One region of the Endobacterium panacihumi genome, then DNA from elsewhere that is predicted to be linked to it. Evidence: predicted binding sites of a transcription regulator. Region 1 holds the regulator's gene; the other holds the start of a gene.
The links. The regulator LexA, encoded in region 1, represses DNA repair genes until DNA is damaged. The targets are predictions, from matches to a motif close to TGTTCNNNNTGTGTTCNG.
Positions count from the first base shown of each region.

Region 1 (7,291 bases):
TAATGGCAGTCAATGTTCTCTCCTCAGGTTGACGTCTATGCGGTCACTGAAAATGGCTCACAATCAATGACACGGCAATTACAGTGCAGGCACTTTTGATTCCTTGACGGTGATCAAAAGTGCAATTTGTCACATGGGCCTTTTCACGCAGCCTTGGCGATGGCGTCAAAAGCCAGCAGTTTTTCCAGCAGTTTCGGCATGTCCTTCAGATGCACCATGTTGGGGCCATCCGACGGCGCATTGTCCGGATCCTCATGCGTTTCGATAAAGACACCTGCCACACCGACAGCCACGGCTGCACGCGCAAGCGTTTCTACGAACTCGCGCTGACCGCCGCTCGAACCGCCCTGCCCGCCCGGCTGCTGCACGGAATGGGTGGCGTCAAAAATGACCGGCGAACCGAGCGATGCCATGATCGGCAATGAGCGCATGTCCGAGACCAGCGTGTTGTAGCCGAAGGAAGCACCGCGCTCGCACAGCAGCACATTGCCGTTTCCGCTTTCGGTAAACTTTGCCTGGACATTCTTCATGTCCCAGGGCGCCAGAAACTGGCCCTTCTTGACGTTGATGGCACGGCCGGTTTTTGCAGCGGCCACCAGAAGATCGGTCTGGCGCGACAAAAATGCCGGGATCTGCAGGATATCCACCGTTTCAGCAACGATGGCGCACTGCTCTTCGGTATGAATGTCGGTCAGGACCGGAAAGCCGAATTCCTTCTTGAGATCGGCAAAGATTTCCATTGCTGTTTCGAGCCCGATGCCGCGCTTGCCGGCAATCGACGTGCGGTTCGCCTTGTCGAAGGAGGATTTGTAGACGAGACCGATGCCAAGCTTCTCGCAGAGCTCCGACAGCGTGCCGGCGATCATGAAGGCATGGTCGCGGCTTTCCATCTGGCAGGGGCCGGCGATCAGAGAGAGTTTCTTGCTGTTGGAAAAAAGGACCTGCTTGGCCCCCTCGCCGACGGTTACTTCGGCCTTGGCGCTGACAGCCATGATCACTCCTCGAAAGCAAATACGGCACCCTGTCCGGGCGCCGGGGCAACCATGATACGGCTGCCCTTTTCCATGAATGCGACGTCATTAGCAGCAAGCTTTGCCCGTGTCACGGTGAGATCGGGAACACGGAAGACGATGGCGGCGCCGGTGAGGCCAAGCGTTTGCGATGACTTGAAACCAGCCTCGACCGCAAATTCAGCCCGAAAGGTTTCGGCAGACAGCACCTGCACGGCAGCGTTTCTCGCGGAAAAGCGATGATGCTCGCCGGCAAGCTCCGAACCGGTATCGATCGCGATCTGCAGACGCCCGACGTGAGAAGCCAATGCATTTTCCGCCACCAGCACGACCTCCGCCAAACCGAAAACACCGTTTTCGTGGCGCTCCAGTGTCGCGCGATCGGCCGGCAAGGGATCAAGCCGCTGACATGTGAACACGCCGAAAGAATCACTTTCCCCGCGCCCCGCAAAAGCCAGATGAAAACGGGCAAGTTTTTCCGAACCGTCCGGCAACTTCGCTAGCCGTGAGAATTCCAGCATATCACCGCCGGAAATCCCGGCTTGGGTAAACCGCTCACGGTCGGCACGCGCATTGTCCGTTGCCAGGGCGACGGCAGAAAAGCCCTCCTCGCCCATCACTGTGCGCGCCGCCTGATCCTGCGCCACGAATGCATTACCGGCTGCAATCGAGTTCTCGTAGAGTTCCGAATCCACAACGGCCAACGGCTCCAGATAGGTGCCATCCCTCATGAAAACACAGGCATTTCCCGTACCGAACGGATGTGTGGCGTCGGCCGCAACCGTGAAACCGAGCCGGCTTAATCGCCGACGAGCAATATCGAGAGACGCGGTGGGCAAAACGAGATGGTCGATGGTGAACATGGCCGCCCTTCTTCAAAACAGGCTTGAATAACAGTGATCGACTTTTCCCAGCCCGTGATCAAGCACACCATGCGCCGCCTTCGTTCCAAGCACTACCAATTTTCGTAGTTGCGGAACACACATGGAACATATAGTGTCCGTTCTGGATTTGTTTCACCTTCAAGGACCCGCCATGCTCACGCGCAAACAGCAGGAACTGCTTCTGTTCATTCACGAACGCATGAAGGAGTCCGGTGTGCCGCCATCGTTCGACGAAATGAAGGATGCGCTGGACCTGGCTTCCAAATCGGGCATCCACCGCCTGATCACGGCACTTGAGGAACGCGGCTTCATCCGCCGCCTGCCGAACCGGGCACGTGCCCTGGAAGTCATCAAGCTGCCGGACGCCTATAATGCCAGCCTGACGCCGCGCAAACCGTTTTCACCGAGCGTCATCGAAGGCAGTCTCGGCAAGACCCAGCCGGTCAAGACGGTCACCCCGCCACCGGTCGCCAATGACAGCATTCCGGCCACCACCGTGCCCGTCATGGGCCGGATTGCTGCCGGTGTGCCGATCTCCGCAATCCAGAACACCACGCATGAAATCGCCGTGCCGCCGGAAATGCTCGGCAATGGCGAACATTATGCGCTGGAAGTGCGCGGCGATTCGATGATCGAGGCCGGCATTCTGGATGGCGACACGGTCATCATCCGCAACGGCAACACCGCCACGCCGGGTGATATCATCGTCGCGCTGGTGGATGACGAGGAAGCGACACTGAAGCGTTTTCGCCGCAAGGGCGCATCGATCGCGCTGGAAGCCGCCAACCCGGCTTATGAGACCCGCATCTTCCCGCAGGAACGTGTAAAAGTTCAGGGCAAGCTGGTCGGCCTCATTCGCCGTTACCACTGATCTGCGATCTGCTGCTCAGGAATTGCAGCGGTTCCGGCAATGCCGGATCGAAAACACCTCGCCGCCAGTCATACTGGCGGTGGCGCTCCCAGGAGCGATCAGAGCCATCCATGGCGACAACGACTGACCATTCCTGAGGATCGGATTTTCCGTTAAAGCGGATTTCCAAAGCCCCCATGCGGCGCAGTGCTTCGCCATTGATCATCAGGGCGCCTGATCGGCAGCGATCGAAACGGGCGCGCGCAGCGATCACCACCTGAGCCATATCACAGGCGGGGCCGGCGTAACGCGCATCTTCCACAACCGCGATCGTCGGGCCATCGCGTGGTCTTGCGACACACCATGATCGGGCCGCGCAGGCGAATGTTGCCGAAGGGGTTTCCTGCAGTGCTTTTCGCATGCCCTGCCGGGCTCGGGCGATTTGTTCTGGTTTGAGCGGCTCTCGGCCTGCCCTTGCTACGGCAGCAACTGGCGCTTCTGGACTTGCCGCATTTTTCTTCGCAGCGCCTTTCTCCTGCATAGTGGGAGAAGCCAGGGACACAGCGTCCGAACCGGGCAGGTCTACACTCGTGTTTGCCGCCGTCAAAGCATGACTGGACTGGGGAGGCTTCACCTCCGTGTCCGGTGCCGGAATATCCAGCAAAGTCGGCCCCTCTGGCTGGGGCAATGACAGGGCATGACGCCACTGCGAGTAGATGAAACCGGGCGGACGGACGCGATTGGTGGCGACCTGACCATCCGCCAGAAACGCAGCAAGGCTGCCATCTTCCGAAACGAGAAAATCCGGCGGCGGATCGTGCCCTGCCCGCCATGAGAGAAAAATGGCCAGAGCCAGAAACGGCAGCCCCAGCAGATAAAGCCGCGTGCGCAGCAAGGTCAGGATAAGGAAGCCAGCCGTTGCGATGGGAAGAAACCAAGTCGGTTGGCGGCCGATGCCGACATCGCCACCCCAGCCGGCAACGGTTTTGGCGACGATGATGACGCCCTCCAGCCCCATGCCCATCACGTTCAAGAACGGCCCATCCAGCCCAAATGGCATCACCAGCATTGCAATCAGGCCGAACGGCATGACGATGAACGAAACGAGCGGCATGGCAGCCAGATTGGCGGCCAGCCCGTAGGTGGAAAGACGGTGAAAATGGTCGATGGAAAAGATGGCCGTCGACAGGCCACCGATCAGCGACGTGACGAAGACGCCACCGACCAGATGCCCCAGGGCAAAAACCGGTTTGAGCGCTGCCGGGCGCCATGGCGGATCGTCGCTATTCGCCTCCCTGCGCCTGCTCCATGCCGAATAGCCCGCCACCAGCGCCACCGTGGCGGCAAAGGACATCTGGAAACTCGGCCCCAGAATTTCCGAGGGAGAGACGACAAGAACGACCAGCGCCGCCAGCGCCACATTGCGCAGGCTGATCGACGGACGGTCGAAAAACACGGCGGCCAGCATGATCGCCATCATGATATAGGCGCGCTCGGCGGACACGCCGAAGCCGGAGATCAGGTAATAACCGGTCGCCATCAGAAGTGCTGCACCCGCCGCCAGCTTCTTGACGGGAAACGCCTGCGCAAAACCGGGCATAAGAGCAAACAGGCTGCGCATGCCGACAAAAAAGATACCGGCCGCCAGCGCCATGTTCAGCCCGGAAATCGCAACGATATGAGCCAGCCCAGAGACACGCAGCGCCTCGGTGGTCTCCGTGGAAATGGCACGCCGTTCGTCGGTCACGATGGCGGCGGCAAAAGCCCCGGCATCGCCGGGCACCGTGTCACGGATGCGAGAGGCAATCGCGCTGCGCCAGGTGAAAAACATCCGCTCCATGGCCCGCCCCCAACTGGCCGTGACAGAACCATCAGCGGCCACAGGCGCGCCGTAGAAAAAGCCGATGGCGCCAATGCCGTCGAAATACGAATTGAAGGCAAAATCGACCGACCCCGGCAGAACCGGCCCTGACGGCGGCGATATCCGTGCCCGCCCGCTGATCCGGTCACCGATCTCGAAGACCGTCTTGTTGCTGCGCGAAATCACGGTGATGCGTTCAGGCTGCCGCCGCAGTTTCGGCGATTCCGTCTTTTCCAGCGCCAATACATAACGCCATCGCCCCTCGCCGCTCGGCTCACGCATCTCGACAACGCCCGTCACCACGGTCGTCACCGGCTGATCAAGCATGACCGTCGCCATACGCCAGTTTTCGCAAGCCGCCAGCAACATCCCGGCCAGAAAGAAGAGCACGGCCAGCATCACATGGCGCATCCACCCTTCATGAGCGCGCAAAAACAGGCTGAGGATGGCGCAAACCACAAACGCCACTACCAATGACCATGGTGCGGGCTCCGTCGGGAGTGCGAACCAGATGGCCGCGCCAAGGCCGACAAGAACCGGAATAGCCAGAAAGGCATGCCCATATGCCCGCTCCTCGGCGAGCATTGCCGGCAACGCCACTTTCACGCGGACGCCAGCCGCCCGAGCTTTTGATGCGATCGTGTAAGAATGATGTGGCGCGACGCCGAAAGATCGCGTTCGGCGGAAGAAACGCAAACCAGAAGACGCAACAACAGCACGCCAAAGTGGGGTGCGACCATTCGCGTCATTGTCTCGACGATGAGGAAGTCCCGCCGGCTCACCCGAAAGTGAGTCCGTTCCGGCTCCAAAACGGTCTTTCGGATGGCCGTTCTGGGTGCTTTTCGACGTCAAATCCGACCGAAAATCCGGCTGCTGCTGAAGCTCCGCCGGCATCCACCCCTCCCAAACGCCGCTCAGCCAAACACGACCAAAGATTGCATTTCCAGACGCAGTCCGTCAACGCGAATTCCACTCTGACAGCCTGATGCGCAGGACTGAAAAGGACATAACGATATCGAGAGATAAAGTGCTGAGGCGAAACAAATCGGCAAGCAGGCAAAACTACAGATTGCCGCCAAAATAGTCTGCTTGCCTACATATTTTTCGCATTGCACAAATACCGCCCACAGGCGCTTGGCAGCGAGCGTCGGATCATATAGCTAATCAGGACGCTTCTTTTCTTTTGGCGCTTCTCCAGCGCCATTTCCGCCTATTTCGGAGGATTATATGACGGATACGAGCGCAAACATCGTTCTTGGCGATAAAAAAGTAGAGATGCCGGTCAAGAAGGGCACGATCGGGCCTGACGTGATCGACATCGGTGCATTGTACAAGAACACCGGCGCCTTTACATACGACCCCGGCTTCACCTCCACCGCCTCGTGCGAATCCAAGATCACCTATATCGATGGCGACAACGGCGTGCTTTTGCATCGCGGTTATCCGATCGAGCAGCTGGCTGAACACGGCGACTTCCTGGAAACCTGCTACCTGCTGCTGTACGGCGACCTGCCGACCGCCGCACAGAAGAAGGATTTCGATCATCGCGTCACGCACCACACCATGGTGCACGAGCAGATGAACAAGTTCTTCAGCGGCTTCCGTCGCGATGCTCACCCGATGGCCGTCATGGTCGGCACGGTCGGCGCTCTGTCGGCCTTCTATCACGACTCGACCGACATCACCGATCCGCATCAGCGCATGGTGGCGTCGCTCCGCATGATCGCCAAGATGCCGACGATCGCCGCGATGGCCTACAAGTACCATATCGGCCAGCCCTTTGTTTATCCGCAGAACGATCTCGACTATTCGTCGAACTTCCTGCGCATGTGCTTTGCCGTGCCCTGTGAAGAATACAAGGTGAACCCGGTTCTGGCCCGCGCCATGGACCGCATCTTCATCCTTCATGCAGACCACGAGCAGAACGCTTCGACCTCGACCGTGCGTCTGGCCGGTTCGTCGGGCGCCAACCCGTTTGCCTGTATCGCCGCCGGCATCGCCTGCCTCTGGGGCCCCGCTCATGGCGGCGCCAATGAAGCAGCGCTCAACATGCTGCAGGAAATCGGCACGGTTGACCGTATTCCGGAATATATCGCCCGCGCCAAGGACAAGAACGATCCGTTCCGCCTGATGGGCTTTGGTCACCGCGTCTACAAGAACTACGACCCACGCGCGAAAATCATGCAGAAGACCACGCATGAGGTTCTGGCCGAGCTTGGCCACAAGGACGATCCGCTTCTGCAGGTCGCCATGGAACTTGAGAAGATCGCGCTGACCGATCCTTACTTCATCGAGAAGAAGCTCTATCCGAACATCGACTTCTATTCGGGCATCACGCTGAAGGCGATGGGCTTCCCGACCACGATGTTCACCGTGCTCTTCGCGCTTGCCCGCACCGTCGGCTGGATCGCCCAGTGGGCCGAGATGATCGAGGATCCGCAGCAGCGTATCGGCCGCCCGCGCCAGCTCTATACCGGCGAAGCGCAGCGCGATTACGTTCCGGTTTCCAAGCGCTAAGCTCGAAACAATCAGACAAAGAAAAACCCGGTCAATGGCCGGGTTTTTTATTGTCCAGAAGATCGAGCACGATGGCGGCTGCCGCCTCTCCCGGCGGCACGGGCACGCTCAGGTTCTTCCAGGTCAGATCGAAACCTTCGAGCATGGCGCGACGCGGGCCGCTGTCGAA
Region 1 covers NZ_JBOZRA010000001.1:1,513,746-1,521,036, forward strand. The annotation lists gene eno (phosphopyruvate hydratase) at 1-13, opposite strand, end outside; gene kdsA (3-deoxy-8-phosphooctulonate synthase) at 144-992, opposite strand; gene ACRQ1B_RS07510 (VOC family protein) at 995-1,873, opposite strand; gene lexA (transcriptional repressor LexA) at 2,046-2,765, shown strand; gene ACRQ1B_RS07520 (ComEC/Rec2 family competence protein) at 2,746-5,211, opposite strand; gene gltA (citrate synthase) at 5,833-7,122, shown strand; gene lpxB (lipid-A-disaccharide synthase) at 7,154-7,291, opposite strand, start outside.

Region 2 (7,291 bases), on a different contig from region 1:
CGGCCTCGGCCGACACTATTCTTCTCGCCAATGTAGCCCCCATATCCCCATCAATGGCGCTGATTAGTAAGATCGTTTGAGGTTCACGGGAAGCGGGATATCAAAAATCGGGGTGCAACACTCGATTCCGTAGCCGTGACCCGAATGGGACAAGACGCTTGAGCCGCAAACGACAGCACACCGACACTGCCGGCGGCTCTGAAAGAGACGGTGGCAAGGTCATTGGTGTGCTCGAGCGCGGGAAGTGAGGGGCTTGGTCGCAAGTTTCCCGCGATAGGATGCGGGCCGGCCGACAATGGCGGTCGATGCCCTACAGGTCTTCCGGGGGATCTGTGTTCGATCAATGATCCGGACCTGGCTCATTCGCTGGCTTCCTACGTCTTGCCCTTCCTGCTGATCATCCTGAGCTGGAGCGTTCGCTCCTTTCTCATGATCTCAGGAGCCGTCGCTATCTTGTTCACATATCTGCTTATCGAACACGTCACAGTACCCATCCAGGATCGGCAATTCGCTCATTCTCTGGGCGCCGGCCTCCTTCTCTTTGTCTTCGTGGTGACGGATGGCGGGAATATTATCGAGAGCGATCGTGCTGGTGCAGCGTTGGAGGCAGTTCGGGTACCCGAGCATAGCGCGGCGTACTTACTGACCGTTGCGGCGCCTCCTATCGGTCTTACAATCCTTGCAATGTCGGCTTGAGGCTCCGTATGGTTGCTTCGGGCCGAAAGAGGAAGCCAGTACCCTACCCATGGCCGACTAGTGCGACACAACCTGCACGTCGCACTAATCAGAAATTGTGCGACAAAGCGAATCTTTGTTCCGGAAACTGAGGCTCACACTGTGCGCCTCTTGTTATCCATTTAAGTTTCGACAGGTGTCCAGATCCAGCCACTTATGCGATCCTCCGACTTTATTGAGGAGGAGATGAACGATGAGACGAGAAATTCTGTCTGCGACTATGGTCGCTGCATTGGGGATATTTACCGCCTATCCCGCATATGCCGAACAGGTGGCTATGACCTCGACAGCAACCGTGAAAGCTGACATTCGGTATCTAATGCACACGCCGGCTGGCTACGAGACATCCAGTGATACATATCCACTCATCGTATGGCTGCATGGAGGAGATCAGGGCGGTAGCGACATAGAAAAAGTCAAGTCGAGCGGTATTCCCAAACTGATCGAGGATGGGAAGCAGTTGCCCTTCCTCGTTTTCTCGCCACAAAATCCTAGCGAAGAATTGCTCTACCCTATTGAGGCGGTGAAAGCGGCCCTTGAGGACGTGCTATCCGCATACCGCGTCGATCGCTCACGTATCTATGTCGTCGGTTACAGCAGAGGAGGTTTTGGAGCGTGGGCCATGGCGGAACAGTTTCCTAACACGTTCGCAGCCGTCGTTCCCATCGCTGGTGGTGGCAATCGGCACTATCTGAGCAGAACAAACGAGAAGGCTGCCTTCTGGGTCTTTCACGGAACAGAGGACGACGTTATTCCTCTGTCCGATTCGGTTATCATGTATGAGCGCCTCAAAACACTGAAGCGGAATGCGCGCCTCTCCGTCTTGGAAGGTGTGAACCATTCGGATGTCGAGGGAGCGGCACTTGGTAATCCGGAATTATGGGACTAGTTGCTGAAGCAGCGTTTGGAAGTAGGACCAAAGTAGTCGCATTCACAGCCGGCGCCTGTCCGCTATGTTTACTAAATCGACCGTCCATAATCGATCGGTCGCAGCACGTGGCGTGACACCAAAGTCAGCTCCTGCTGTTTCGTTTCTGGTAACGGGTACGAAACGCGCCCGCTATCATCACCTTTGTCGTTAGCCGAAACCAGAGACCTGGCGAGCGTATGTATGTCATAAGCCTCGCCGGGCTCAACGATTCTGGTGGCAACCACGGATCGTTTCCACCACTCGTGATTTCCATTACCGCGCCCGTTCACTTGTACGAGCTCTGCTGACGGGCACAGCTTCGACATGCTGTTGGGTTATCAGGGTAGCTTCACAATTTCGGAGCACCTTCATGAAAACGAAACACTCACCATCGAGTGCGATCGCCGAACTCGATCCGGAAATGCTTGCAATCGTTGAGGCGTTCGCAGCCGTCATCGTCCGGATGAAAGCGCAAAAGGATGAGATAAGTTCCTTGGCCGAGAAGGTGGAAAAAGCTGAGCGTAGTCAGGTTAAACCGGATGCCGCACGCATCCAGCAGAAACCTGCGGATGCCCAACACAGCAATGATATCTTGTCCGGTCCAAAACTAATGAGGATCGCAGACGTCGCGGAATACCTGTCGATGTCGAGAGGAACGATTTATCGCAGAGTCAAAGAAGGTACATTCCCCCCGCCGAAAAAACTGGGGCATTCAGTCCGGTGGATGTCCACAGACATCACGGCCTGGATCGACGAGCTCTCCCAGACCTGACCGACATATTGCCTGCTGGTGACGCGACCCGATCAATGGACAGTGGGGCGCGCGCTATTCAAGAGCCCAACCGACGACCTGATGACCTTTCGAAACGTGCGCCAGTCAGGAAGATCGCGTTCGTTGATGCGCTCCTCAATCGCTGTCAGCGTCCACCCGACACATGCGACATCCATGCTTAGCCTGTAGGCATCGGAGCGCGCGAAGCACGCAACAATTCGGGGTCGGGCATCACCGTTGTCCTTGGGAATTTTAGCAACGACCTGCTGTGCTTCCGTGTAAGCCTCGGCGATCCGCTCCCGATCCATCGTATTGCTTTGTGCGATCATCCCCACGGTCCAGGCCAAGGTTTCGGCAAGTAGCTCAGACTCATTGGTTATCGACGTGCTCATATCCTGGCTCCGATTAACAACGCTATTTCTGCAGGTGCATACGCCCGCAGGATCGTGACAACGTAATACTGCGTCATGTTTTGAAATTCGTCTACTGTCGTGTTGTAATGGGGAGACGAAGAAATGCATCGCAGACTAAATGCGAATAATGCTCGGTTAAATCTCAGCGACAGCTTATTGACTCGCGCTACCACGAGAACATAATCAGAACACGCGGGGCCGCTTGGCGGCGGTGAGCTCCCTTTACATCATTGTCTGTTAGCACGCGCTTCGGCGCGAAGGAGAGAACTCGTGCCGATTTCTGGCGCCGCCCTGTTACAACCGGTATCGGTCGAATACATCACCCGCGAAATCCGCTCGTCGAACCTCAAGGTTTCGGCCGGCTTCCCCTCGCCCGCCGGCGACGATCTGGAAAGTCCGGTCGATCTCGTCGCCTGGATGATCCGCCATGAGCATGCGACCTTCTGGTATCAGGTCAGCGGCAACTCGCTCTCAGACCTCGGCATCATGGACGGTGATTTCGTGGCAATCGACCGGGCCGGCAAGATTGTGCCAGGCCGCACCGTGTTGGCGCTGCACAATGGCGACATGCTTTTGAAGCTGCTGACCAGACGTGACGGCCGCCTGTGGCTGGAAGCTCGCTCAGAGGACCGTTATCCGCCGATCGCAGTGTCCGAGGCGACCGAGATTTATGGTGTCGTCGCCGGCATTGCCCGCCGTTATCCGGTGGATTGACATGACTTATACGAATTCCAGCCCCATCGCCCTGATCGACTGCAACAATTTCTATGTGTCCTGTGAGCGGCTGTTCGATCCGAGACTGCATGGCCGGCCGGTCGTGGTGCTTTCGAACAATGACGGCTGCGCGGTGGCTCGCTCCGAAGAAGCCAAGGCGCTCGGCATCAAGATGGGCGAACCGGCGCATTTCTTCAAAGACAAGACGAAGGAACATGGCATCCGGCTGCTGTCGTCGAACTATACGCTTTATGGCGATATCAGCCGGCGCGTGGCGACCGTCATCGGTCGGTTTTCGCCGGTGACGGAAGTCTATTCGATCGACGAGACGTTTGTGGACCTGTCCGGCTTTGGCTCCCGCATGCTCGATCATGCGGCCGAGATGCGGGCAGCCGTGCGACGTGAAATCGGCATGCCGACCTGCGTCGGTATCGCTCCGACCAAGACGCTAGCGAAATTCGCCAATTTCATTGCCAAGAAAAATCCGGTTTTTGGTGGCGTCTGCGATCTCACTGACCAGACAGTTGCCGATTTCTGCATGAGCCGCACGGATGTCAGCGAGATCTGGGGCGTTGGCCGGCAGACTACGACCAAGCTGCGCGCTGCTGGTATCAATACGGTGGCGCAGCTGCGGGACATGCCCATGCCGCTGGCCCGCAAGATCGGCACCGTTGTCCTGGAGCGCACGGTCGCCGAGCTGCAGGGCGTGCGCTGCATGGAGATCGAGGATATCGAACCGCAGCGCAAGGGCATGGCGGTGACACGCTCGACAGGCACACCGATGACGACCTTGTTCGTGCTGCAGCAAGCTGTGACTGCGCATGCAACGCGCGCGGCAGAGAAGCTGCGGCGGCACGGACTTGTCGCCAGCCATATCACCACTTTCTTCCATACCAATCCGCATAACGGCTCAAGGCAGAGCAGTGTCTCGCGATCGGCAAAACTTTCGCCGCCTTCCAGCACGACTTTTGCGCTTGTCGATGCGGCGCTTAGAAGTGTCGAGCGCGGCTGGCCAGGTGATCCCGGCGGCAATGGTTTTGCCTATCTCAAGGCCGGCGTCCTGTTGAGCGATCTTGTGGCGGAGGAGCTGGCGCCGGTCGATCTGTTCGCCCATGCACATGCGCCGGCAGCACGGCTGTCAAAGGCACTCGATGCGGTCAACGATCGCTGGGGCAAGAAGACCGTGGTTTTAGCCTCGGAGGGCGTACGGCGCGGCTTTGAGGTAAAGGCGGACATGCGCACACCACGATACACGACAAGAATATCTGAATTGCCGATTGCGAGGGCGATATGAGCTTGCCGACCTTGAAGGATTTCCGCGGCGAGCGGATCGACATGACCTGCCGGCGCTGTGACCGGCACGGCGAATATGATCGCAAGGCACTGGTGAAAAAGTTCGGGGCCTCCACGCCGTTCGTCGAATTGCGTCGCATCCTCTCGATCGGCTGCGACCGCCGCGGAACAGACGGCTGCGAGGCGTGTTTTCCCTGTCTGCTGCAAGCGCAGATCCTGATCGAAGGAGGCAATGATGCCGGAAGCAAAATCTGAAGATCGCATGATCCATGTTCATTTCACGCGCGGTGACGAGGAATACGACGAGGTCGTGCTCGCCGGCGAAGTGGAAACCTTCCTCAGAAGTCATGTTGACCGCAGCGACGAGATCTCGAATGCCATGATGTTTCTGGAGGTCGAGCGCATGGCAAGCGGACGGTATGTCGGTGCCGGCTGGTCCATCAGCTTTACGGTCGAGGATCCCTGATGAAACATGCAAGCAGCGTCGACCTGTCAGTAACTGAGAGCGTGTCGCAGCTGGCGGAATGGCACATGCTGGAAGGTCGCTGCGGAAAATGCGGTCATGTTGGCAAGGTCTATTGGAGCAGGATCAAAAGACAGTTCTTGCCGACTGCACGAGTGCAGGAGGTCGAGAACCGGTTCCGATGCCGGTCTTGCGGCAACCGCGCGCAAAACCGGATATCGGTCACCATGATGTCAAGGGATTAACCTGTTAAGACAGGACGGTACCGAGCCCACACCTGTCTCCATCTCGCAAAGCACAACTAACCATTCCTAGGCAATCCTTCGATTGCCGCGGGCAGCGCGGCAGGAGTGCCAGTTCACGCACCACTCCCCCAATTTTGCCGGATGACTGGCCAGCTGCAACAGAATTCCATAATCTCCGATCATGTCTAGGGAATTTTCGACCCGCACAGTTTCTTTTTTTGATGAGCTCAAAGATTGTGTCGCCTGTACGTAATGTATCCGGAATACCAAATACGATAGATCCAATACAGGAAAGAGGTATCGTTCACGCTGATTAGGGCGCAAACCCAGCCCTCGTTTTCCGTTGATTTTCTGATCGAACCGCGTTCAACCAGCATCCTTGTAGTTGATGCTGACTTGGCTGGTTTCTCGTTCCTGTACCTCGCGGAGAAGCTCACTCAGCAGATCTCCCTCCTCCGGCGCCTTCGCGCTGGCCCGGTATTTTTCAGGCTTATTGGCTTCGAGGAACATGCGAAGCATCGCCGGGTTGGGGTGGCTGATCTTCTGCTCAATGACCTTGGTCACGCCATCCTTTGTGGAAATAGCCTTTTCTTGCTCGTAAACATAACCCGTCGCAACATTGAAGAGCGTCTGCTCTGCGACCTTCAGCTGAGCCTGGAAACCCATCGTCAGAGCCTCGTCGAACTCGGGGCATCGCTGCCGCCACCGGGCGAGCGTGCGGGATGAAACATTGAATGCCTGCGCAATTTCAACCGACGTAGCCCCGCGAGACGAGAGTGCGTAGGCCATTTTCAGGTTCCGCGGCTCGTCCCACTCCCGAATATCTTCTCGGCTATCTAAAGCTTGTTTGAGTGGGCTATGCTCATCGGCCCACCTTCGCAGCGTTCGAACACTCACGCCGAACCAGGCAGCGATCTCGCTTTCATCGCGCCCTGCATCCAATAACGCACGTAGTTTTGGCAGCATCCGGGGATGGTAATCCATGGCACCCTTAGTCCTGCGTCGGGGCTCAGGAGGAGAAGTCTTCGCCTTGCCTGTCTGCTTCATTACATCGACCATAGCTGGGACAGTGTTGCTGCAGACCTGCTCCTGATGTCCGAAAACAACCTGGCCCAGCGCGCCGCCCAAGCGCGCGGGATCGCCTTGTCAAAAACAACGGTTACAGGGGACAGAAACGCCGAAACCTGCATCAATTCGCAGGGCTGGTTGTAGTTAGATACTCGATATTTCATCATCTTGCACGTTCAATCAAAGGTTACACACCCGAGTCAACACAAAAGCGCAGGGGTAAGAAATTCAGGCGAAAATAAACACTCTCATCACAGATTTATATATCATAACCAACCATTTAGGTCTATAATTGTTTCATCAACGAGAGGGCATGAGTAGCTTTAAAGATCTACTTATGATTGTTTTCGTCTCTCTTGTTTGTTTTCTGTAGCCATATCGATCGAAGTTCGACAATCCTTGGATGAAATGCTGAAATTCAATTCGACAATGTTCGAGGTTGCTGGGCGCTTCATGTTTCCAGCACGTCCCGCAAGCTCTCTTGCTCAGCATCTTGGCTTGAGCCGCCAATATGTAACAAGCCTTATAAACGGAAGAGCCCCCATTCCGCCTTCTCTGTGGCCGGATCTGGAGAGGCTCACTGTGGAAAGAATGACACACATCCTGCGCTGGCACGAGCGTCTGGTGCAACGCCGGAAGAAGCAACGAGCTACGCATGCCGATAATTCTTCTGCATGC
Region 2 covers NZ_JBOZRA010000011.1:8,868-16,158, reverse strand. The annotation lists gene ACRQ1B_RS27965 (hypothetical protein) at 1-16, opposite strand, end outside; gene ACRQ1B_RS27960 (carboxylesterase family protein) at 929-1,624, shown strand; gene ACRQ1B_RS27955 (helix-turn-helix transcriptional regulator) at 2,016-2,417, shown strand; gene ACRQ1B_RS27950 (hypothetical protein) at 2,450-2,809, opposite strand; gene ACRQ1B_RS27945 (LexA family protein) at 3,101-3,544, shown strand; gene ACRQ1B_RS27940 (Y-family DNA polymerase) at 3,546-4,838, shown strand; gene ACRQ1B_RS27935 (hypothetical protein) at 4,835-5,092, shown strand; gene ACRQ1B_RS27930 (hypothetical protein) at 5,100-5,303, shown strand; gene ACRQ1B_RS27925 (hypothetical protein) at 5,912-6,529, opposite strand; gene ACRQ1B_RS27920 (hypothetical protein) at 7,022-7,291, shown strand, end outside.
Region 2: the regulator LexA is predicted to act here: its motif matches at 3,004-3,021, upstream of ACRQ1B_RS27945 (LexA family protein).